4 regions of the Streptomyces sp. WAC00040 genome follow, and region 2 is predicted to be linked to each of the others. Evidence: riboswitches for the same ligand, from Rfam matches in the RefSeq annotation. Region 2 holds a riboswitch; each other region holds the start of a gene.
What was found. Region 2 has a riboswitch for cobalamin ahead of MDN94_RS14245 (ribonucleoside-diphosphate reductase subunit alpha). Riboswitches for the same ligand answer to the same signal wherever they lie in the genome.

Region 1 (5,792 bases), on a different contig from region 2:
TAGCGCACCGCGTGGCGGACGGCGGCGTCGAGGTCGCGCCACTCGGAGTCGCCGAGGTGGCCCAGCCCGTCCGGGGGCCGTGGGGCGCCGGAGTCTCCCCGGTAGGCGAGGGACAGCACAGGGAACTGAAGGGCGTGCAGGCAGCCCAGCACGTTCATGGTGTGTTCCCGGGTGGTGCCGAGCCCGTGCACGGCGATGACCCAGGTGGAGCGCGGGCCGGGCACGAACCAGGCGGGGAGCGCCCCGAGTTCGCCCGGGACGAGGACCTCGGAGTGCTCTATGCCGAGCGCACCGGTGGGGTCTCCGCGGTGGACCTGCGGAGTGAGCCGCACCTTGGTGCCGGGCTCCAGTTCGCCTTCGGTGACGCGTACGAGACGGCGCACGACCGTGTCCGCGTCGCGCGGGACGCCGGCGAGGACCTCTCCCACGACCGCGTGGACGCCGGACCCTTCCAGCCCGTACGTGCCCGGGCGCAGCGAGGCCAGGCTGCGGGTCAGGACGACGGCGCCGGGGGGTGTGCCGTGGACGGTGAGCCGGGGGTCGCCGGGCAGGGGCCTGTTGGCCGCCCGCAGGGCGGCGTGGCTCGCGTAGCGGCCGGCCGCGACTGCTGCCGCGCCGACTCCGATCAGGGTGGTGACGGCCGCTGCCGTCGCTGTAGCGGGGCGCACGTGTTCCAGTGTCGGGGCGGGTGCGGGAGGGGGCCAGTGGGCGGGGCCGCGCGTGTGGCGCCGTGGGCGCCGCTCGTTCCGCACCCCGCCCCTTCCCGAAACCGGGGGGTTCCCCCCAAGCCTGGCGGCGTGGGGACCCCCACCGGACCCCGCGCCTCGAACGCCGGCGAGGCCGGCGGAGTCGGCCCGCCCCGCGAGGCGCAGTGGCTAGGCGGGGCGCTGGCCGTAGTCGCGGAGGTGCTGGGAGACCTCCGCGAGCTGGGACTCGGAGAGCAGCGTCGGGGTGCGGCCGGGGACGGAGGAGGCCGTCAGCCAGAGGCGGCACATCCACTCGAGCTGTGCCGTGCGGTCGTACGCCTCGGACAGGGTGGCGCCGTAGGTGACGGTCCCGTGGTTCTGGAGGAGGCAGGCCGTGCGGTCGCGGAGGGCGTGGAGCATGTTCCGGGCCAGTTCCTCCGTGCCGTACAGGGCGTAGCCCGCCACGCGGACCGGGCCGCCGAGGGCGGCGGTCATGTAGTGGACGGGCGGGAGCTCGGGGACGAGCGTGGAGACCGCTGTGGCGTGCACGGCGTGCGTGTGCACGACGGCGGCCGCGTCGGTGCGGCGGTGGACCGCGAGATGCAGCGGCAGCTCACTGGTGGGCCTCAGGTCGCCGATGACCTGTCTTCCGTCGAGGTCGACGGCGACGGTGTCCCGCGGGGTGAGCCGGTCGTAGGGGACTCCGCTCGGGGTGACGAGGATCAGTTCGCCCACCCGTACGGAGACGTTGCCGGAGGTGCCCACCACAAGACCTTCTGCCGCCGTTCTGCGGGCGGTGTCCACGAGCTCCCGCCATGCGCGTTCGACCGCGCTCTGCCGCGCCTCATCAGTCATGCCCGCGATCCTTTCAGGCGGGGCCGGCCGGGCGCGGGCACACGGAGGGTGTTCGAGTGGCTGCGGGGAGCGCCGCGGGGGTTCGAAAACGGACAAGCGGAATCGGCCGGCACCACTTGGGGACACCGCAGCGCCCGACCCAGTTCACCTTCCGTTCATCCAGGTTGCTTACGGTCCTCGCGTCAATGACGTCAAACGATTGCCTGGGTAAATGGAACACATCACACTGCTGCTCGCGATTGTGATCGTGACAGCTCTCGTGTTCGATTTCACGAACGGTTTCCACGACACCGCCAACGCGATGGCGACGACCATCTCGACCGGCGCTCTGAAGCCCAAAACCGCGGTGGCCATGTCCGCCGTTCTGAACCTCGTCGGTGCTTTTCTCTCCGTGGAGGTCGCCAAGACGATCTCCAGTGGACTTGTCGACGAATCAGGCATCACACCTGAAGTCATCTTCGCGGCGCTCGTCGGCGCCATCCTGTGGAACCTGCTCACCTGGCTGGTGGGCCTGCCGTCCAGCTCGTCGCACGCCCTCATGGGCGGCCTGATCGGCGCCACGGTCGCCTCGGTCGGCTTCGGCGGCGTCAACGGCGGCGTCGTCGTCACCAAGGTCCTGATCCCGGCCGTCGCCGCGCCGCTCGTCGCCGGCCTCGCCGCGATGCTGGCGGCCCGGCTGACGTACAAGATCGGCAAGAACACGGACCCGAAGGCCACGGCGAAGGGCTACCGCGCCGGGCAGATCGCCTCGGCGGGCCTGGTCTCCCTGGCACACGGCACCAACGACGCCCAGAAGACGATGGGCATCATCACGCTGGCCCTCGTGGCCGGCAATGTGGTCGCCCCCGGTTCCAACCCTCCGATGTGGGTCATCGTCTCCGCCGGTGTGGCGATCGCGCTCGGCACCTACCTCGGCGGCTGGCGCATCATCCGCACCATGGGCAAGGGCCTCACCGACCTCCAGCCGCAGCAGGGCTTCGCCGCCCAGACCAGCGCGGCCAGCGTGATCCTCGCCTCCTCCAACCTCGGCTTCTCCCTGTCGACGACGCACTCGTGCTCCGGTGCCGTCATGGGCGCCGGGCTCGGCCGCAAGGGCGGTGTGGTCCGCTGGTCCACCGCCACCCGGATGTTCGTGGCCTGGGGCCTGACCCTGCCGGCCGCCGGTCTCGTCGCGGCGGCTTCCGAGTACGTCACCAAGCAGGGTGACTGGGGCGTCGCGGCCGTCGCAGTCTTCCTCGTCGCCTCCTGCGTCGCGATCTGGTTCATCTCGCGCCGTCAGGTCGTCGACCACACCAACGTCAACGACGTGGATGACGAGCCCGCGGGCGTCGTCACGACCGCCATCGCGGCCGTCACCCCGCCGCCGGTCGGTGACCTGAAGGCCACCATCGCGGCCCCGGCCGAACCCGAGACCGAGTCGCCCCGCCCGGCCACGGTGTAAGGAAGTAACGGAATGAAGATCGACTGGACTGCTCTCGGCTCCGTTTTCGGCGTGAGCCTCGTCGCCACCGTCGCGCTGGTGGGACTCTTCACCCTGGGTGTCGTGGGCCTCACCAAGCAGGAGGCGGCCGCCCGGGCCGGAGGCTCCGGCGCACTGGCCCGCACCGGCGCGTACGCCTGCTTCGCGCTCTGCGCGGCGGCCGTGTCCTACGGGATCTACCTGATCGTCGTCTGACGACCGCACCGCCCTTCGACGGCCGGGCCGCGAACACCCTCGGGTGTTCGCGGCCCGGCCGTCGTGTGTCCGCCCGTGTGGGGCTCGGCACACTGTCCCGCCGCAGGTCAAGGGTGAGTTGACGGGCGTTCGCGGGCGTGGTGGACTGCCGGGGCCAACAACGGCGGCAGAAGAGGAAGTCCGGTGCGAATCCGGCGCGGTCCCGCCACTGTCACCCGGGATGAACGGTCCCGGGGAGCCAGGAACTCTCACCGCCGGTCACGTCGAACCAGGGCGCGGACCCTGAGTGAGGACTTTTCGCATGCCCGGCCGCGGTACAGCCCTGTCCGTCGGACACCACCCCTGGGATCGCTGATCCCATGCGTGCCGACCGAGTCTTCGTGTACGGCGCCGCCGCCGGCCTCGCCGGCGACCTGCTCATCGGCGATCCCCGCCGCGGGCATCCGGTCGCCGCGTTCGGTCGGGCCGCGAGCGCCGTCGAGCGTGTCCTTTGGCGTGACCACCGCGGCCGGGGCGCCCTGCACACTGCTGTGTGCGCCGGTGGCGCCGTCGCGGCCGCCGTGCTGGCCTCCCGGGCCGTACGCCGCTCCCCCGCCGCGTCCGTCGCCCTGACCGCCGGCGCCACCTGGGCGGTCGTCGGCGGTACGACCCTGGGGCGGGAGGCCATGGCCATCGGTGACGCGCTGGCCGCAGGCGACGTCGAAGCGGCCCGCGAGCGGCTGCCCCACCTCTGCGGACGCGACCCGCACGCCCTGGACGAGCAGCAGATCGCCCGCGCCGTCGTCGAGTCCGTCGCGGAGAACACCTCCGACGCGGTCGTCGGGGCACTGGTGTGGGGGGCGCTGGCGGGCGTGCCCGGGCTGGTCGGCTTCCGGGCGGTGAACACCCTGGACGCGATGGTCGGCCACAAGTCCCCCCGCTACCTGCGGTACGGCTGGGCTTCGGCCCGCCTGGACGACGTCGCCGGGTGGCCGGGCGCCCGGCTGACCGCGGCCCTGGCGGCCGTCTGCGGCCCGGACCGGCGCGGAGCCGCACGGGCCTGGCGCGCGGACGCGGCCAAGCATCCCAGCCCCAATGCCGGCCCTGTGGAGGCCTCTTTCGCGGGCGCCCTGGGCGTGCGGCTGGGCGGTTCCCTCTCGTACGGCGGGCGGGTCGAACACCGGCCGGTACTCAACGAGGCCGGGCGCGCGGTGGAGTTCGGTGACATCGGACGGGCGGTGCGGCTCTCGCGCCGGGTCGGCCTGCTCACCCTCGCCGTCTGCGTGGCGGGGCGGATGCTGCGGCAGAGCCGCGGCGGAAGGAGGCCGGCATGACCGGTGGGGGGCTGCTCGTCGCCGGGACCACCTCGGACGCGGGCAAGAGTGTCGTGACCGCCGGGATCTGCCGGTGGCTCGTGCGCCAAGGCGTGAAGGTCGCGCCGTTCAAGGGGCAGAACATGTCCCTGAATTCGTTCGTGACGCGCGAGGGAGCGGAGATCGGGCGGGCGCAGGCCATGCAGGCGCAGGCCGCGCGGGTGGAGCCGACCGCGCTGATGAACCCCGTCCTCCTCAAGCCCGGCAGCGACCGTTCCAGCCAGGTGGTGCTGATGGGCCGGCCGGTCGGCGAGCTGAGCGCCAAGGGGTACCACGGGGGCCGGCAGCGGGAGCTGTTCGAGCCGGTGATGGCGTGCCTGGAGGAGTTGCGGGGCACGTATGACGCCGTGATCTGCGAGGGGGCGGGCAGTCCGGCCGAGATCAACCTGCGCCGCACGGACATCGTCAACATGGGCATCGCACGGGCCGCCGGGCTGCCGGTGCTGGTGGTCGGGGACATCGACAGGGGCGGCGTCTTCGCCCAGTTCTTCGGTACGACGGCGCTGCTGAGCCCGGAGGACCAGGCCCTGGTGGCGGGCTACCTGGTCAACAAGTTCCGCGGTGACGTGTCGCTGCTGGAGCCGGGGCTCGAGATGCTGCTCGGGCTGACCGGGCGGCGGACGTTCGGGGTGCTGCCGTACGCGCACGGGCTCGGTATCGACGAGGAGGACGGGCTGCGGGTGTCCCTGCGCGGCGCTGTGCGGGAGTCGGTGGTGGCCCCGCCCGTCGGTGAGGACGTGCTGCGCGTCGCGGTGTGCGCCGTCCCGCTGATGTCGAACTTCACGGACGTGGACGCGCTGGCGGCGGAACCGGGCGTCGTGGTGCGGTTCGTGGACCGCGCGGAGGAGCTCGTGGACGCCGACCTGGTAGTGGTCCCCGGCACGCGCGGGACGGTGAAGGCACTGGCGTGGCTGCGTGAGCGCGGCCTCGCGGACGCCCTGGTCCGGCGCGCGGCCGAGGGCAGGCCGGTGCTCGGCATCTGCGGCGGCTTCCAGGCGCTCGGCGAACACATCGAGGACGACGTCGAGTCGAGGGCCGGCGCGGTCGACGGGCTCGGACTGCTGCCCGTACGGGTGCGGTTCGCGCCGGAGAAGACCCTCGCCCGGCCCGTCGGCGAGGCGCTCGGCACACGCGTCGAGGGCTACGAGATCCATCACGGCGTCGCGGAGGTCATCGGCGGCGACGCCTTCCTCGACGGCTGCCGGGTGGGCGCCGTGTGGGGCA
Region 2 (5,792 bases):
GGGGCGGCACCGAAGCCGAGGGCGGGGCACAGACCCGCACCGCGCGCGTGCCCAAGTACTACCGGCTCAAGCGCCACTTGCTCGACATGACGGAGACCCTGCCGCCGGGCACCCCCGTGCCCCCGGAAAGGACGCTGGCCGCGGAGTTCGACACCTCCCGCACCACCGTCCGCCAGGCGCTCCAGGAACTGGTCGTCGAAGGCCGGCTCGAACGCATTCAGGGCAAGGGCACGTTCGTCGCCAAGCCCAAGGTCTCCCAGGCGCTCCAGCTCACCTCGTACACCGAGGACATGCGCGCACAGGGACTGGAGCCCACGTCTCAGTTGCTGGACATCGGATACGTCACAGCCGACGACACCCTGGCCGGACTGCTGGACATCGCGGCCGGCGGCCGGGTGCTGCGTATCGAGCGGCTGCGTCTGGCGAGCGGCGAGCCCATGGCCATCGAGACCACGCACCTGTCCGCCAAGCGCTTCCCGGCGCTTCGCCGCAGCCTGGTCAAGTACACCTCGCTCTACACCGCTCTGGCCGAGGTCTACGACGTCCATCTCGCGGAGGCCGAGGAGACCATCGAGACCTCGCTGGCCACCCCGCGCGAAGCCGGCCTGCTCGGCACGGACGTCGGCCTGCCGATGCTGATGCTCTCCCGCCACTCGCTGGACGCTCAGGGAGAGCCGGTGGAGTGGGTCCGCTCCGTGTACCGCGGCGACCGCTACAAGTTCGTCGCGAGGCTCCAGCGCCCCAACGACTGACTTCGCTCCCCCTTTCGGCCGCATGGCACCGCAACTTGTTGCGGTGCCATGTCATGTTTTGCCCCCGCCGGCCGTAAGTCGTTGCCGTACCGATATGCGGACCGGGGGTGACTCCGCGCGAACGGCTCGCCTAGATTTCCTGCCCATTACACAGGTGACGCAAGGGGACGGAGCCGCATGTCAGCAGTGCCCGAGGTACCAGAGGCGCCTGAAGCGCCCGAAGCGAAAGCACCGGTCGTCACGCCGGTGCGCGTGATCATCGCCCTCTGCCTCGTCGCCCCGTTCGTGGCGATGCTCTGGGTCGGTTCGTACGCGAAGCTCGAACCCACGGTCATAGGCATGCCGTTCTTCTACTGGTACCAGATGCTCTGGGTCCTGATCTCGACGGCCCTGACGATGATCGCCTACAAGCTGTGGCAGCGTGACCAGCGCGCCCGCAAGGGGGGTGCGTCCCGATGAAGGACGGCGTGAACGGCGTCGCACTCGCCGTCTTCATCTTCTTCTTCCTGGCCGTGACGGTCATGGGCTTCCTGGCCTCGCGCTGGCGCAAGGCCGAGAACGAGCACAGCCTCGATGAATGGGGCCTCGGCGGACGGTCGTTCGGCACCTGGGTGACCTGGTTCCTGCTCGGAGGCGACCTCTACACCGCGTACACCTTCGTCGCCGTCCCGGCGGCGATCTACGCGGCGGGGGCGGCGGGCTTCTTCGCCGTGCCGTACACGATCCTCGTCTACCCGCTGATCTTCACCTTCCTGCCACGGCTGTGGTCGGTGTCGCACAAGCACGGATACGTCACCACCTCGGACTTCGTCCGCGGACGCTTCGGCTCCAGGGGCCTGTCGCTGGCGGTCGCCGTCACCGGCATCCTCGCCACCATGCCGTACATCGCGCTCCAACTGGTCGGCATCCAGGCCGTGCTGGACGTCATGGGCGTGGGCGGCGGTGAAACCACGCACTGGTTCGTCAAGGACCTGCCGCTCCTGATCGCCTTCGGTGTCCTCGCGGCCTACACGTACTCCTCCGGACTGCGTGCCCCGGCACTGATCGCCTTCGTCAAGGACACCCTGATCTACATCGTCATCGCGGTGGCGATCATCTACATCCCGATCAAGCTCGGCGGCTTCGACGAGATCTTCGCCAGCGCCGGCGAGAAGTTCGCCCAGATCAACCCGGCCACCGACAAGCCCAACGGCGCTCTGGTGCCCGGCGAGCTGGGCCAGTGGGGCTACGCCACGCTGGCGCTCGGTTCGGCGCTCGCGCTCTTCATGTATCCGCACTCGATCACGGCCACGCTCTCCTCGCGCAGCCGTGAGGTGATCCGCCGCAACACCACCATCCTGCCGCTGTACTCGCTGATGCTGGGCCTGCTGGCGCTGCTCGGCTTCATGGCGATCGCGGCCGGGGTGAACGTCAAGAACGGCCAGCTGGCGATCCCTCAGCTGTTCGAGAACATGTTCCCCGACTGGTTCGCGGGCGTCGCCTTCGCCGCCATCGGCATCGGCGCACTCGTCCCGGCGGCCATCATGTCGATCGCCGCGGCGAACCTGTTCACCCGCAACATCTACAAGGACTTCCTCAAGCCCGACGCGACGCCGGCGCAGGAGACCAAGGTCTCCAAGCTGGTCTCGCTGCTGGTGAAGGTCGGCGCGCTCGCCTTCGTCCTCACCATGGACAAGACGGTCGCAATCAACTTCCAGCTGCTGGGCGGCATCTGGATCCTCCAGACCTTCCCGGCGCTGGTGGGCGGTCTGTTCACCCGCTGGTTCCACCGGTGGGCGCTCATCGGCGGTTGGGCGGTCGGCATGATCTACGGCACCGCCGCCGCGTACGGCGTGGCCAGCCCGACCCAGAAGCACTTCGGCGGCTCGTCCGCGGAGATCCCGGGCATCGGCGAGATCGGCTACATCGGTCTCACCGCGTTCGTGCTGAACGTCGTCGTCACCGTCGTTCTCACCTTCGTCCTGCGGGCGGCCAAGGCCCCCGACGGCATCGACGAGACCAGCCCGTCCGACTACACGGCGGACGCGGGCGACCCGGGCGTGAAGGTGGAGCTGCCGCCGGCCACGGCGGGCGCTCCCGGCGGTCACTGACCGGTCGCGCGCACAAGGGCCGTCGCGCCTCCCGTCCGGGCACTTCCCCGGCCGGGAAATGCGGCGGCCCTTCGTCGTGCCCTGATACACACTGCCGGGCATGGACATCACGATCAGAAGAGTCGAACCCGAGGAGCACACGGCCCTCGGCGAGTTGACCGCCCGCGCCTACCTCGACGGCGGGCTGCTGGCCCTCGGCGAACAGGACCCGTACCTCGAGGTGCTCCGCGACGTCGCGGGCCGCGACGCGCAGGCGGAGGTGTACGTCGCCGTCGACGACCAGGGCACGCTGCTCGGCCAGGTGGCGTTCGTCCCGGCCGGCGGACCGTTCGCCGACATCGCGGGACCCGGCGAGGCCGAGTTCCGGATGCTCGCCGTGGGCGCCGAGGCACGCGGCCGCGGTGCGGGCGAGGCGCTGGTGCGCACTTGCGTGGAACGGGCGAGAGCCACCCCGGGGTGCGTACGGCTGGTGCTCTCCACACAGCCCACGATGTACGCGGCGCACCGCATCTACGGCCGGATGGGCTTCGTGCGCACCCCGGAGCGGGACTGGGAACCCGTCCCGGGCCTCGTTTCGCTGCTGACGTACGCACTGGAGCTCTCCGGACCTGCCGTCACGATATGACCTCCCGACACAACATGTAGGGGCAGGCGCAGCACCCCGCCCCCACATGTATGCTCATCTCGCTGTCGCCACAGGGGAATCCGGTGCGAGTCCGGAACTGTCCCGCAACGGTGTGATCCGGTGCGCTCTGCCGTACCCGTTCAAGTCCGAGGACCTGTCGACGGCGCATCCGGTTCGACCGATCCGGATGCCCAGACGTCCGGGCCTCGCGGTTGGGCCGGTGGACGCCGTGCGCCGTGCTGCCCCGTCACACGTGCCACGGCCCGCCCCCTCCGCCGGCCCAGAGCCGAGCGAGGGAGAGCATCACATGACCATCGCGCCAGCCGATCCGGTCTCAGCGACGGAGAACGACGGCCCCGGGACCGCGCTGCTGCGGACCTTGACGGACCTGACGGCGGACCTGCCCGACACCGACCCGGGCAAGGTCGCCGCGGCCGCGCTGCGCGGCCGCAACGCCGGGTCCGACGCTGCGGAGCTGCACTCCCTCGCCGCCGAAGCGGCCGCCGGCCTCATCTCGGACGACCCCGCCTACTCCCGGCTCGCCGCGCGTCTGCTGACCCGCACCATCGCCGAAGAGGCGGCCGGGCAGGGCGCTTCCTCGTTCACCGCCTCGGTCGCCACCGGTCACCGCGAGGGGCTGATCGCCGACCGCACGGCCGCCTTCGTGGCACTGCACGCCGCGCGGCTCGACGCGCTGATCGACCTCGAGGCGGACGACCGCTTCGGCTACTTCGGCCTGCGCACCCTCTACAGCCGCTACCTGCTGCGTCACCCGATCACCCGCCAGGTCGTCGAGACGCCCCAGCACTTCATGCTCCGCGTCGCCTGCGGGCTCGCCGAGGACGACTCGCCGCGCGCCCTTGAGGAGGTCGCGGCGCTGTACCGGCTGATGAGCCGGCTGGACTACCTCCCCTCCTCCCCCACCCTCTTCAACTCCGGCACCCGCCACCCCCAGATGTCGTCCTGCTACCTGCTGGACTCGCCGCTCGACGAGCTCGACTCGATCTACGACCGCTACCACCAGGTCGCGCGCCTCTCCAAGCACGCGGGCGGCATCGGGCTCTCCTACTCCCGTGTCCGCGCCCGCGGTTCACTGATCCGCGGCACCAACGGGCACTCCAACGGCATCGTCCCGTTCCTGAAGACCCTTGACGCCTCGGTCGCCGCGGTGAACCAGGGCGGCCGCCGCAAGGGCGCAGCCGCCGTCTACCTGGAGACCTGGCACGCGGACATCGAGGAGTTCCTCGAGCTGCGCGACAACACCGGTGAGGACGCCCGCCGTACGCACAACCTGAACCTGGCCCACTGGATCCCGGACGAGTTCATGCGCCGCGTCGAGGCGGACGCCGAGTGGTCGCTGTTCTCCCCGGTCGACGTCCCGGAGCTGGTCGACCTGTGGGGCGAGGCCTTCGACACGGCCTACCGCCGGGCGGAAGCCGCGGGACTGGCCCGCCGGTCCGTCCCCGCGCGCGACCTCTACGGCCGGATGATGCGCACCCTCGCCCAGACCGGCAACGGCTGGATGACCTTCAAGGACGCGTCCAACCGCACCGCCAACCAGACCGCGGAGCCGGGACGGGTCGTGCACTCCTCCAACCTGTGCACGGAGATCCTCGAGGTCACGGACGACGGCGAGACGGCCGTGTGCAATCTCGGCTCGGTGAACCTCGGCGCGTTCGTCAGCGGCGACGACATCGACTGGGAGCGGCTGGACGCCACCGTCCGCACCGCCGTCACCTTCCTGGACCGCGTCGTCGACATCAACTTCTATCCGACGGAGCAGGCAGGGCGGTCCAACGCCAGGTGGCGCCCGGTGGGCCTGGGCGCGATGGGCCTGCAGGACGTCTTCTTCAAGCTGCGGCTGCCCTTCGACTCGGCGGAGGCCCGGGCCCTTTCGACGAGGATCGCCGAGCGGATCATGCTGGCGGCCTACGAGGCCTCGTGCGACCTCGCGGAGCGCAACGGGCCCCTGCCGGCCTGGGCCGAGACGCGCGCGGCACGCGGCGTGCTGCATCCCGACCACTACGACACGACGCTGACCTGGCCGGAGCGCTGGGAGGCGCTGCGTGCCCGGATCGCCGACGTCGGCATGCGCAACTCGCTGCTGCTCGCCATCGCGCCGACCGCGACCATCGCCTCGATCGCCGGTGTCTACGAGTGCATCGAGCCGCAGGTCTCCAACCTGTTCAAGCGCGAGACACTCAGCGGCGAGTTCCTCCAGGTCAACTCCTATCTGGTGGAGGACCTCAAGCGGCTCGGCGTCTGGGACGCGCAGACGCGGGAGGCGCTGCGCGAGGCGAGCGGCTCGGTGCAGGGCTTCACCTG
Region 3 (5,792 bases), on a different contig from region 2:
GGTCCTGTGCCTTTTTGATCTCGGCGGCCAGCGCCTCGACGTCCGCGGAACCCGCGCGGGTCGCCGCCAGGTCGGCCATCTCCACCGCCTGCCGGTGGTGCGGGATCATGCCCTGCGCGAAGGCCACGTCGGCGGCGGTGCGCTCACCCCCCTGGGCGGAGGCCGACGCCGAGGCGCTGGGCGCCGAGGGCGCGTGGCCGCCGTGGCCGGAGGAGCTGTCGTCTCCCCCACCGCAAGCGGCGAGCAGGACGGCGGCGGTCGCCGAGGCAGCGACAGCGGCGGCACGGCGGATCGTGGAACGGTCTGCGGACATAGTGGTGCTACTCCTGTGATGTGCGTTCGATCGGGCATGGCTCGCACGACGGCGCCGGCCCAGAAAGGCCGGGCGCGCCGGGGGTGCCCTATATGCGCAGGAGTTGCAGTTGACTCAGTGACGGCGGGGCGCGCACGCCCGGGGCCGCCTCGAAGGCGGATGCCGGAGGGTCCGCGTCCGGCGGCATGCAGACCGCGGAGAGGACAGGGGCGGGAAGCGCGGGGGCCGCGCTCGTACCGCTCGCGGCGCACGTCTGGTCGGCGTGCGAGACATGTCCGCCCCCATCGTCGTGGGGGTCCCCGTGTACGCAGTCGCAAGGGGCCGAGTCGTCGTGCGCCTCGGCGGGCGCAGCCGGAGCGGCGGTGGCCGACACCGTGCCGGTGTCGGCGAAGGCGGTACCGGGCGCCAGTCCATGCATGGCCACGACGCCCACGAGGAGGGCCAGCACCAGCATCACGTAGACGCGCGCCCTGAAGGGGCGGGCCTCGCGGCGGGTGTGCTGACTCATGCCCGCATCCTAACCAGCAGGCGTGCGCCGTCCCCGTCGAGCACCGCACGGCCGGGGCATCGCAGCATCGGGCACCGCCGGCAATTGTCGGGCACCGAACCGTTGAGCACCGCACCGCCGCGCCTTGCGGTCGGGCACAGCACCATCGGCAGTCGTTCTGCGCCGACGAGGTGTGGCGGAACACCATCGTCCGCAGTCCGCCGGACGCCGTCCGGCAAGAGCGGCGGCGCCCTCGTTGAGGCATGCGCCGCCGCGGCGCGGTGCGAGCGAGTCGCTCACCGCGCCGCGGCGGCAGCGGCTCCGGTTGCGTGACCGGCGCCCCGTGAGCCGACCGTCTTGTCGGCCCACGCGTGCTCGAACAGCCTCACGCGGGAGCAAGATCGGCGCGTCAACCCGGATCCCGCTCCGCTTCCTCCGCTGCCTCGGCGACGCGCTTGATGTTCGCCAGGCGCCGGTCCCAGTCGGCCGCGAGCGCGGCCATCCAGCGGGCCGTCGTGTCCAGCGCCGTGGGCCTCACCGCGTACCGCACCTCGCGACCCACCCGGGTCCCCGAGACCAGTCCGGCCGCGTCCAGGACAGCGAGGTGTTTGACCACCGCCTGCCGCGAGACGGGAAGCGGCTCGGCGAGCGTCGTCGCGGTGGCCTCGCCCTTCGCGGCAAGCAGTTCCAGCAGTTGACGCCGCGTCGGGTCTGCCAGCGCGACGAGCACGCTGTCGACGGTCTCGCCGGCGCCGTGAGCCCCGTCGGTCACGCGGACGACTGCTCGGCGCGCGTCTTGAGTGCGTCGAGCTCCAAGGGCCAGCCCTCGCTGTGGTCCTTCCTGTTCTGGCTGCGCAGCTCCTGGGACCCGGCCAGTGCGGCGAACCCGCTCTCGACGACGTGGAGCCGGGTCTGCTCGCCCTCCTGGGTCAACGTGAACTCCACGAGGGTGCTGTTGTCCTCGCGCAGTTCCTCTCCGGGGAACGCACTGGTCCAGCGGTACGCCAGGTACGTGGGTGGCTCGACCTTCTCCACCCGCACGGGGAAGTCGCCGTGCTCGGGGTTCTTCGCCACCATCGACTCGCCCTCCCTGGCCACGGTTCCGGGCAGGCTCGCCTTGTCGGCGACCCAGAACCCGGGCTGCGCGACCAGCGACCAGACCCGCTCCAGCGGCGCTGCGATGAGGGTTTCGCTTTCGATCCGGTCCTCGCTCATGAGGAGACTCCTTGTTCGCTTCCACCATCAGTGCAACCCCAGAGTTGCACATCAGGCTTTGACGTGCAACCCACAGGTTGCACCATGCGATGCCAGCCCTGCTGCCCGGGCCGGCGGTCCGCCGAGGCGGCGTGCGTGCTACCTGCGGCTGCGTACTAACAGATGGAGGAAGTACGGAGTCCCGATCACGGCGGTCATCAGGCCCGCGCCGAGCTGGACCGGCGCGATCACCGTGCGACACACCGGACCGGCGGTGCAGACGAGCACGGCGCCGAGGAGCACCGCGACCGGCACCACCCGTGCGTGCCGGCCCACGAGGGCACGGACCGCGTGCGTGCCACGAGCCCCACGAAGCCGATCGTGCCGGCGGCGGCCACTGCAAAGGGTCTCGGTCCTTGGGCACAAGGCCGAAACCGGCCGAGTTCACACGCTCCGCGCGACCGGCGCCCCACACCCCCGTGGACGGCCGGGACTTCGACCCCTGTGGTAGCTTCCGCGAGCCAGTCGAACTCCGTACGTGTGTGTACGTGGGTCAGGGAATCCGGTGCGAATCCGGAACTGACGCGCAGCGGTGAGGGCGACGGGCGTGGCACACAGCCACTGGGCCGGGACACCGGCCCGGGAAGGCGCCTCGTCCGGTTGACCCCGAGTCCGAAGACCTGCTGGCACATCGTAGGGACGGGCCCCGCGCATGGGCCCTCGACGCTAGGAACGACGCTGTGTCTTTCAACCGCCCGACCGCTTCGTCCGCAGTGCTCCTCAGTGGAATGCTGCTGCTGACGGGGTGTGGGACCTCGCCCCGCCCTTCTTCCGCTCCGCAGGCCGGTGCGCGGGTCATCGAGAACTGCGGGAAGAAAGTGGAGATCCAGGGAGACGGCCCACAGCGCGCCGTCTCCCTGAACCAGGGCACCACCGAGATCCTGCTGGCTCTGGGCCTCGCCGACCGGATGGCCGGGACGGCCACTTGGACCGACCCCGTCATGAAGGGCTTGGAGAAGCCCGCCGCCGGTGTGGAGCGTCTCGCGGAGAACAACCCGTCCTTCGAGAAGGTCCTCGCAGCCGAACCCGACTTCGTCACGGCCTCGTTCGCCTCCACCCTCGGCAAGGGCGGTGTGGCCACGCGCGAGCAGTTCGAGGAACTCGGCGTGCCGTCATACCTCTCGCCGTCGGACTGCGTGGGCAAGGACAACAGTGGTGACGGGGACGGCGTGCGCACCAGCCCGCTGACGATGGACACCGTCCACGGTGAAGTACGTGACCTCGCCCGCGTGTTCGGCGTCGAGGAACGCGGCGACGAGCTGGTCGCGGAACTCGAGGCCCGCGTGCGCAAGGCCACCGCGGGACTCGACGCCTCTGACGTCACGTTGATGTACTGGTTCGCCAACGCCGAGTCCCCGTACATGGCGGGATGCTGCGGCGCCCCCGGCGTCATCACCCGTGAGACGGGTGCGAAGAACGTCTTCGACGACACCACGGAGGAATGGCCGCAGATCAACTGGGAGACGGTCGTGGACCGCGACCCGGACGTCCTGGTGATCGGCGACCTGACCCGCAAGTCGCAGACCGCGGAGAGCGCCGCGAACAAGATCCGGTTCCTTGAGACCGATCCGGTCACGCGGAACATGGACGCCGTACGCCACAAGCGGTACGTCCTGCTCAGCGGCCAGGCCATGAACCCGACGATCCGCACGGTGGAGGGAGTCGAGCAAGTGGCCGACGCCTTGCGCCGATTCGGACTCGCGAAGTGACCTCGGCGCTGCTGCGCGGCGCGGCCGGGCTCACCGCGCTGGCGATGTCCGTCGCCCTCGCCATCACCATCGGGCCGGCGGATATCGGCGTCCGTGACGTCTGGTCCGTCGTCGCCTCGCACCTGAGGGGCGACGCCTCCGGTCTCACCCCGATCCGTGACGGCATCGTGTGGAACCTCCGCCTCCCGCGCACGCTTCTGGCGGCCGTGTGCGGCGCGGGGCTCGCGCTGTGCGGGGCGGTGATGCAGTCGTTGCTGCGCAACCCGCTCGCCGATCCCTTCGTCCTGGGCGTCTCTTCCGGAGCTTCCACCGGTGCCGTCGCCGTGGTCGTCCTGGGCGCCGGCGGCGGGGTACTGTCCGTCTCGGCAGGGGCCTTCACCGGTGCTCTGTGCTCGTTCGCCGCGATGCTTCTGCTGAGCCACACCCTCGGCGGCACCACCGACCGGGTCGTGCTGTCCGGCGTCGCGGCGATGCAGCTGTTCTCCGCGCTCACCTCGTTCGTCGTCGTCACGTCCGCCGACGCGGAGACCACCCGCGGCGTGCTGTTCTGGCTGCTCGGCTCGCTGAGCGGGGCCGGCTGGACCGACGTGTGGCTGTGCCTCGCCACCCTGGGGGCCGCTCTGGCCGTCTGCCTGGGTCACGCGAGGACCCTGGATGCCTTCGCCTTCGGGCAGGACGCGGCGGCCACCCTGGGCGTGAACGTCGGCCGCGCCCGACTCCTGCTGCTGTGCGTCACCGCCCTGCTCACGGCCGCCCTGGTCAGCTCGGCGGGTGCCATCGGCTTCGTCGGCCTGGTGCTCCCCCACGCCGCCCGCGCCCTCGTCGGGCCCGGACACGGCAGGTTGCTTCCCACCACGGCCCTGGGCGGAGCTGTCTTCCTGATCTGGGTCGACACCGTCGCCCGGACCGTCATCGAACCCCAGGAAGTGCCGGTCGGTGTCATGACCTCCCTGATCGGCGTGCCCGCGTTCGTGCTCGTTCTGTACCGCACCCGGAGAGTGGCCCGATGACCCTCATCGCCGATCGCGTCTCCCGCACTGCCGGCGGGCAGTTGATCCTCGGCGACGTCAGTGTCGCACCGGGACCCGGTGCGACGACCGCCCTGCTCGGTCCCAACGGCTCGGGGAAGTCCACGCTGTTGCGTATCCTCTGCGGCGTGCTCGCCCCTGCCTCCGGAGTGGTCACGCTGGACGGCCGGCCCCTGGAGCGCATACCCCGGCGGGACGTCGCCCGGCGGGTGGCCGTCGTCGAGCAGCAGGCGGAAACGGCGGTCGAGCTGACCGCCGTCGACGTCGTACGGCTCGGTCGCATTCCCCACCGGCGCGCCTGGGCCCAGCCGTCGCCGGCCGACGAGCGGGCCGTCCGCGACGCCCTCGACCGCACGGGTCTCACCGACCGGGCCGACCGCGCCTGGCACACGCTCTCCGGAGGTGAACGCCAGCGCTTGCAGATCGCCCGGGCCCTCGCCCAGGAGCCACGCGAACTGCTCCTGGACGAACCGACGAACCACCTCGACATCCAGCATCAGCACGACCTGCTCCGCCTCGTCAGCGGGCTCGGCGTGACCAGCGTGGTCGCCCTGCACGACCTCAACCTCGCCGCGATGTACTGCGACCACGTCGTGGTCCTGCGGCAAGGAAGTGTCGTCGCCGCAGGCACCCCGCAGGAGGTGCTGACCGAGACGCTGATCGCAGACGTCTACGGCGTACGCGTCGCCGTCACCGCCCCCGAGCCGGACGGCCGCCCGCACATACGCGTCCTCGGCACCCTGACGCGGCGCCCCGAATGACCGACGGCGCCGCGGCTCTACGGTGGCTGTCAGGCAGGATCGACGGTCTCCGCACGGGGCCGGCCGGCGGAGGCAGATACTGGCCCTCCACGCAGGAACGGATGAGGAGCAGCCGAGTGACCGGCGACCACCGCACAGAACCGCCCGGTTTCGGCAGCGAACGGGACATGCTGCGCGCTTTTCTCGACTACCACCGTGACACCCTCGCCATGAAGTGCGAAGGGCTCACCGACGAGGAGT
Region 4 (5,792 bases), on a different contig from region 2:
GACGCGGTGGAACCGGATCTGGTCGAGGGCTACGGCAACGACACCGGTTTCCCGCTCACGGCGCACGACCAGCTCCGGTACAACCGCATGATCGCGGACATCGCGCACGAGCGGGGTCTGGCCGTGGGCCTCAAGAACGACCTGGCGCAGATTCCGCACCTGCTGGACGACTTCGACTTCGCGGTCAACGAGGAGTGCGCACAGTACGGCGAATGCGCGCTGCTCGAGCCTTTCATCGCGGCGGGCAAGGCGGTCTTCCACGTGGAGTACGCGGAGCGCACGGCCGATTTCTGCCCGGCGGCCCGCGGGCTGCGGCTGTCGTCGATGCTCAAGAAGCCGGAACTGGGCACCTGGCGTGAGCCCTGCTGACCAGGCGGATCCGGCGCACAGGACCAGACGCGGCCCGGTGCCGCCGCCGGCCCTGGCGCCCACGGTCTCGGTGGCCGCCGGCAGCCCGGCCGTGCCACCGCACGGCGGCGGAGCGGGCGGCACACGCGGATGTTTCCCGACGTGACCTTCGCAGCGGCAAGGTCGATACTGCCCCTGCAGGGCTCCCTCCGATACGCAGACGGCCGGCGCAGGCACCCACCCCTGCCGAGCTTCCCAGGAGATACCCATGAGGATGCTGATCAACGTTCCCGAGACCGTGGTCGCGGACGCCCTCCGCGGGATGGCTGCGGCCCACCCCGATCTGGCCGTGGACGTGGACAACCGGGTCATCGTGCGGCGTGACGCGCCCGTCGCGGGGAAGGTGGCGCTCGTCTCCGGCGGCGGCTCGGGGCACGAGCCGCTGCACGGCGGCTTCGTCGGGCACGGGATGCTCGACGGCGCCTGCCCCGGAGAGGTGTTCACCAGCCCGGTGCCGGACCAGATGGTGCGGGCCGCCGCCGCCGTCGACAGCGGCGAGGGCGTGCTGTTCATCGTGAAGAACTACACCGGTGACGTGCTGAACTTCGACATGGCGGCCGAGCTCGCGGAGGACGAGGGGGTGCGGCTCGGGAAGGTTCTCGTCAACGACGACGTCGCGGTGACCGACAGCCTGTACACCGCCGGGCGGCGCGGCACCGGGGCGACCCTGTTCGTGGAGAAGATCGCCGGGGCCGCCGCGGAGGAGCGGGCACCGCTGGAGCGGGTCGAGGCGATCGGCCGGCAGGTGAACGACTCCTCGCGCACCTTCGGCGTGGCGCTCAGCGCGTGCAGCACGCCGTCGAAGGGCGGCCCCACATTCGATCTTCCCCCTGGCGAGCTGGAGTTGGGCATCGGCATCCATGGCGAGCCGGGGCGGGAGCGGCGCCCGATGATGACCTCGCGGGAGATCGCCGACTTCGCCGTCGACGCCGTTCTGGAGGACCTGCGGCCCTCCGGCCCGGTGATCGCCCTGGTCAACGGGATGGGCGCGACGCCACTGCTGGAACTGTACGGGTTCAACGCCGAGGTCCAGCGCGTGCTGGCGGAGCGGGACGTGGCGGTGGCCCGCACCCTCGTCGGCAATTACGTGACCTCTCTCGACATGGCCGGCGCTTCGGTGACGCTCTGCCAGGTGGACGAGGAGCTGCTCAGGCTGTGGGACGCGCCGGTGCAGACTCCGGCGCTGCGATGGGGACGCTGAGAGCCTGGGGCCTCGAGATCACACCGTTCGAACCGACCGATTCCAGGGAGTGCTTGTGCTCGACGCCGAATTCTTCCGCCGTTGGCTGGCCGCGGTCGCCGTCTCGGTGGACCGGGAGGCGGACCGACTGACCGAGCTGGACTCGGCGATCGGCGACGCGGACCACGGCAGCAACCTCAAACGGGGGTTCACGGCCGTCGCAGCGGTGCTGGAGAAGGAGCCCCCGGCGACACCGGGCGCCGTGCTGATGCTCGCCGGACGGCAGCTGGTGTCGACGGTCGGCGGGGCGTCGGGCCCGCTGTACGGGACGCTGCTGCGGCGCACCGGCAAAGCGCTGGGTGACGACGCCCAGGTGACACCGGGGCAGCTCGCCGAAGCACTGCGGGCCGGCGTCGCCGCGGTGGCCCAGCTCGGCGGGGCGAAGGCCGGTGACAAGACGATGCTGGACGCTCTCGAGCCGGCGGTGGCGGCGCTCGGCGACAGCACGCAGTCGTTCGCGGCGGCCCGCGAGGCTGCGGAGCAAGGAGCTTCGGACACCGTGCCGTTGCAGGCGCGCAAGGGCAGGGCGAGCTATCTCGGTGAACGGAGCATCGGCCACCAGGACCCGGGCGCCACGTCGTCGGCGCTGCTGCTAGCGGCGCTCGCCGAGACGGCGGACCCGGCGGAGGGGGCGGCCGGATGAGCGACGGCAAGCAGGTCGGCATCGTGCTGGTCTCGCACAGCAGGGAGGTCGCCACCGCGGTCGCCGAAATGGCGAAAGGGCTCGCGGGCGGCGGCGGTACGGCCCCGGTGGCGGCCGCGGGCGGCACACCCGACGGGGGCCTCGGCACCAGCTCCGAACTGATCACGGCCGCGGCGGAGCAGGTCGACGGCGGCGCGGGCGTCGCCGTCCTCGTCGACCTGGGCAGCGCCGTCCTGACGGTCAAGGCGCTGCTGGCCGAGGGTGACGAACTTCCCGCCGGTACCCGCCTGGTGGACGCGCCGTTCGTGGAGGGCGCTGTCGCGGCGGTGGTGACGGCCTCCGCCGGTGCCGACCTGGACGCGGTGGAGGCCGCGGCGTCGGAGGCGTACGGCTACCGCAAGCAGTGACGGACGGGCGGCGCGGCGGCGGGTGTGGCGAACGGCTCACCCCGCCGCCGGCCGGTGCGCCCGTGCGCGGCTTGTGATGTCACTGGTCGGAGCATTACTGTCACGGGGCCTTGGTGTTCGGGAAACCGGTGCGGTACCGGTGCGGCCCTCGCCACTGTGATCGGGAAGTCCGGCTCCACCCCCTCACGGGGAGCCACTGGGTCACCGCGTGTACGCGCGGTGCCCGGGAAGGCGGAGTCCGGGCGGCATGACCCGTCAGCCAGGAGACCGGCCAAGGTGCGTTGTCCATCCACGAGGTGCTGGAGAGGGTCTCCCACATCATGCATATAGCCGAGGGGTATCTGCCCCCGCTGCACGCGGTCGCCTGGGGCGCCGCGTCCGCCCCGTTCGTCGTCCACGGCGTACGCGCCCTGAAACGCGAGGTCAAGTCCCATCCCGAGTCGACGCTGCTGCTCGGCGCGTCCGGAGCGTTCACGTTCGTCCTGTCGGCACTGAAGATCCCGTCGGTTACGGGCAGCTGCTCGCACCCGACCGGCACGGGCCTCGGGGCCATTCTGTTCCGACCGCCGATCATGGCGGTGCTCGGCACCATCACGCTGCTGTTCCAGGCCCTGTTGCTGGCCCATGGCGGACTCACAACGCTGGGCGCCAACGTCTTCTCCCTGGCGGTCGTCGGGCCGTGGGCGGGGTACGGGGTGTACCGGCTGCTGCGCCGCTTCGACGTGCCGCTGATGGTGAGCGTGTTCTTCGGCGCGTTCGTCGCCGACCTGTCCACGTACTGCGTCACCAGTGTGCAGTTGGCGCTCGCCTTCCCCGACCCGGGCAGTGGCATCCCCGGCGCGCTGGCCAAGTTCGGCGGCATCTTCGCCGTCACGCAGCTTCCACTGGCGGTGAGCGAGGGACTGCTCACCGTACTGGTGATGCGGCTGCTCAGCCGGTCCAGCAAGGGTGAACTGACCAGGCTCGGTGTGCTGGTCACGGGTGCGAAGAAGGAGGCGTCGGCCCGATGAGCCGTAACGCGAGGATCAACACCCTGCTGCTGCTGGCCGTCGCGGCGCTGGCCGTGCTGCCGCTCGTCCTGGGGCTCGGGGACCACAAGGAGGAGCCGTTCACCGGCGCCGACGGCGAGGCGGAGGCGGCTATCACGGAACTCGAGCCGGACTACGAGCCGTGGTTCACCCCCCTGTACGAACCGCCGTCCGGCGAGATCGAGTCGGCGCTGTTCTCCCTCCAGGCGGCCCTCGGCGCGGGCGTCCTGGCGTACTACTTCGGGCTGCGCAAGGGCCGCCGGCAGGGCGAGGAGCGGGCGGCGGCCGAGCGGGCCGCGAGCAGGACGCCGGACGGCGCGGCACCCGCCCCGTCGGTCCCCGGCTCGCGGAGCGAGGGCCCGGACCCCGCGACGACGGCGCCCTAGCGGATGTTGCCGATCGACGCGGCGGCGCACAGCAGTCGCTGGCGCCGCCGCCACCCCTGCGAAAAGGCCGTCCTCGGCCTCGGTCTGACCGTCACGGCCGTCTGTCTGCCGCCCTGGCCGGGTGCCGTCCTCGTCGCCGCCGCGACGGTTGTGATCCTGCTCGGACCGGCCGGTGTGGCACCGCGCCAACTGTGGCGGGCGTTCCGCATCCCGCTCGGGTTCTGTGTCACCGGAGCCGTACCGCTGTTGTTCGCGGTGGGCGGTCCGGACGGCATGGTGGCCTTCGCGCCCGGCGGGCCCGGGGACGCGGCGCGGTTGCTGCTGCGCACCTCCGCCGCGTCGCTGGGTGTGCTGCTGTTCGCGTTCACGACACCCGTGTCGGACGTGCTCCCGCGGCTGGTGCGCGCCGGCGTGCCACCGGCCGTGGTGGACGTGGCGCTCGTGATGTACCGGATCAGCTTCCTGCTGCTGGACGCCGTGTCCAACATCCGCCAGGCGCAGGCCGCCCGTCTCGGCCATACGAGCAGGGCGGCCGCCTGGCGGTCGCTGGCCGGCCTCGGCGCGACCGCTTTCGTGCGCGCCTTCGACCGGGCCGGCCGGCTGCAGGCCGGGCTCGCGGGCCGCGGATACGACGGCACGCTGCGGGTGCTGGTACCGCGGGCAGCGGTGTCGCGACCGTTCCTCGCCATGGTCGCCGCGCTGCTGTCCGGGATCGTCGCCCTCACTCTCGTGCTCGAAAGGTGTCTGCCATGAACCACTCCCCCGCGGGCCCCGCCGTCGTGGAGCTCGTCGACGCGGGTTACGCGTACGAGGACGGGCCCTCCGTGCTCAGCGGCGTCGATCTCGGTCTCCCGGAGGGCCGTTCCACGGCGCTGCTGGGTCGCAACGGCAGCGGCAAGACGACCCTGCTGCGGCTGCTGAGCGGCGGCTTGCGGCCCGCGACGGGCCGACTGCGCCTGCACGGTGAGCCGGTGGCCTACGACCGGGCCGGTCTGACCCGGCTCCGTACGACGGTGCAGCTGGTGGTGCAGGACCCGGACGACCAGCTCTTCGCGGCGTCGGTCGAGCAGGACGTGTCGTTCGGCCCGATGAACCTCGGCCTCACCGAGGACGAGGTACGGGCCCGGGTGGACGAGGCGCTGGCCGCGATGGACATCGCGGCGCTGCGGGACCGGCCCACGCATCTCCTCTCGTACGGTCAGCGCAAGCGGGCCGCGATCGCCGGCGCCGTGGCGATGCGGCCGAGGGTGCTCATCCTGGACGAACCGACCGCCGGACTCGACCCGCACGGCCAGGAGCGGCTGCTCGAGGTCCTCGGCCGGCTGCGCAGCTCCGGGACGACGGTCGTGATGGCGACGCACGACGTGGACCTGGCGCTGCGCTGGGCCGACGACGCGGCCGTACTCTCGCCGGACGGCCTGCGCACCGGTCCGGTCGGTGAACTCCTCTCCGATCAGCCCCTGTTGGACTCGGCACGGCTGCGCAGACCGTGGGGCACGGCGGTCGCGGAGGTGCTCCGCGCCCATGGGCTGCTGGGCCCCTCCGACGAGGGACCCAGCACGCCCGAGGCCCTGGCGGCGTGGAGCCGGGGTGCCACGACGCCGGGGCACGGCGGGGTGCAGGTCTGATCCGGGCGTGATGCGGAGGTCCGGAAGCTGCCACCCGCCGACACTCACGGGG

Region 1: another riboswitch for cobalamin. It lies ahead of MDN94_RS30590 (cobalamin biosynthesis protein); the one in region 2 lies ahead of MDN94_RS14245 (ribonucleoside-diphosphate reductase subunit alpha).
Region 3: another riboswitch for cobalamin. It lies ahead of MDN94_RS26460 (ABC transporter substrate-binding protein); the one in region 2 lies ahead of MDN94_RS14245 (ribonucleoside-diphosphate reductase subunit alpha).
Region 4: another riboswitch for cobalamin. It lies ahead of MDN94_RS34565 (energy-coupling factor ABC transporter permease); the one in region 2 lies ahead of MDN94_RS14245 (ribonucleoside-diphosphate reductase subunit alpha).

What each region holds. Positions count from the first base shown of each region.
Region 1 is NZ_JAKQZE010000003.1:1,111,869-1,117,660, forward strand. It holds gene MDN94_RS30570 (alpha/beta hydrolase) at 1-668, opposite strand, end outside; gene MDN94_RS30575 (class II aldolase/adducin family protein) at 876-1,541, opposite strand; gene MDN94_RS30580 (inorganic phosphate transporter) at 1,753-2,982, shown strand; gene MDN94_RS30585 (hypothetical protein) at 2,995-3,216, shown strand; cobalamin riboswitch at 3,341-3,486, shown strand; gene MDN94_RS30590 (cobalamin biosynthesis protein) at 3,576-4,529, shown strand; gene MDN94_RS30595 (cobyric acid synthase) at 4,526-5,792, shown strand, end outside.
Region 2 is NZ_JAKQZE010000001.1:3,034,542-3,040,333, reverse strand. It holds gene MDN94_RS14265 (GntR family transcriptional regulator) at 1-752, shown strand, start outside; gene MDN94_RS14260 (DUF3311 domain-containing protein) at 930-1,211, shown strand; gene mctP (monocarboxylate uptake permease MctP) at 1,208-2,842, shown strand; gene MDN94_RS14250 (GNAT family N-acetyltransferase) at 2,943-3,467, shown strand; cobalamin riboswitch at 3,517-3,643, shown strand; gene MDN94_RS14245 (ribonucleoside-diphosphate reductase subunit alpha) at 3,775-5,792, shown strand, end outside.
Region 3 is NZ_JAKQZE010000003.1:213,824-219,615, forward strand. It holds gene MDN94_RS26435 (DUF305 domain-containing protein) at 1-313, opposite strand, end outside; gene MDN94_RS26440 (DUF6153 family protein) at 402-821, opposite strand; gene MDN94_RS26445 (ArsR/SmtB family transcription factor) at 1,210-1,572, opposite strand; gene MDN94_RS26450 (SRPBCC domain-containing protein) at 1,569-2,015, opposite strand; partial or broken gene MDN94_RS26455 (iron chelate uptake ABC transporter family permease subunit) at 2,154-2,395, opposite strand; cobalamin riboswitch at 2,500-2,696, shown strand; gene MDN94_RS26460 (ABC transporter substrate-binding protein) at 2,783-3,763, shown strand; gene MDN94_RS26465 (FecCD family ABC transporter permease) at 3,808-4,773, shown strand; gene MDN94_RS26470 (ABC transporter ATP-binding protein) at 4,770-5,552, shown strand; gene MDN94_RS26475 (DinB family protein) at 5,669-5,792, shown strand, end outside.
Region 4 is NZ_JAKQZE010000004.1:866,079-871,870, forward strand. It holds gene MDN94_RS34545 (endo alpha-1,4 polygalactosaminidase) at 1-369, shown strand, start outside; gene dhaK (dihydroxyacetone kinase subunit DhaK) at 617-1,609, shown strand; gene dhaL (dihydroxyacetone kinase subunit DhaL) at 1,665-2,291, shown strand; gene MDN94_RS34560 (PTS-dependent dihydroxyacetone kinase phosphotransferase subunit DhaM) at 2,288-2,698, shown strand; cobalamin riboswitch at 2,793-2,988, shown strand; gene MDN94_RS34565 (energy-coupling factor ABC transporter permease) at 3,019-3,708, shown strand; gene MDN94_RS34570 (energy-coupling factor ABC transporter substrate-binding protein) at 3,705-4,112, shown strand; gene cbiQ (cobalt ECF transporter T component CbiQ) at 4,116-4,865, shown strand; gene MDN94_RS34580 (energy-coupling factor ABC transporter ATP-binding protein) at 4,862-5,740, shown strand.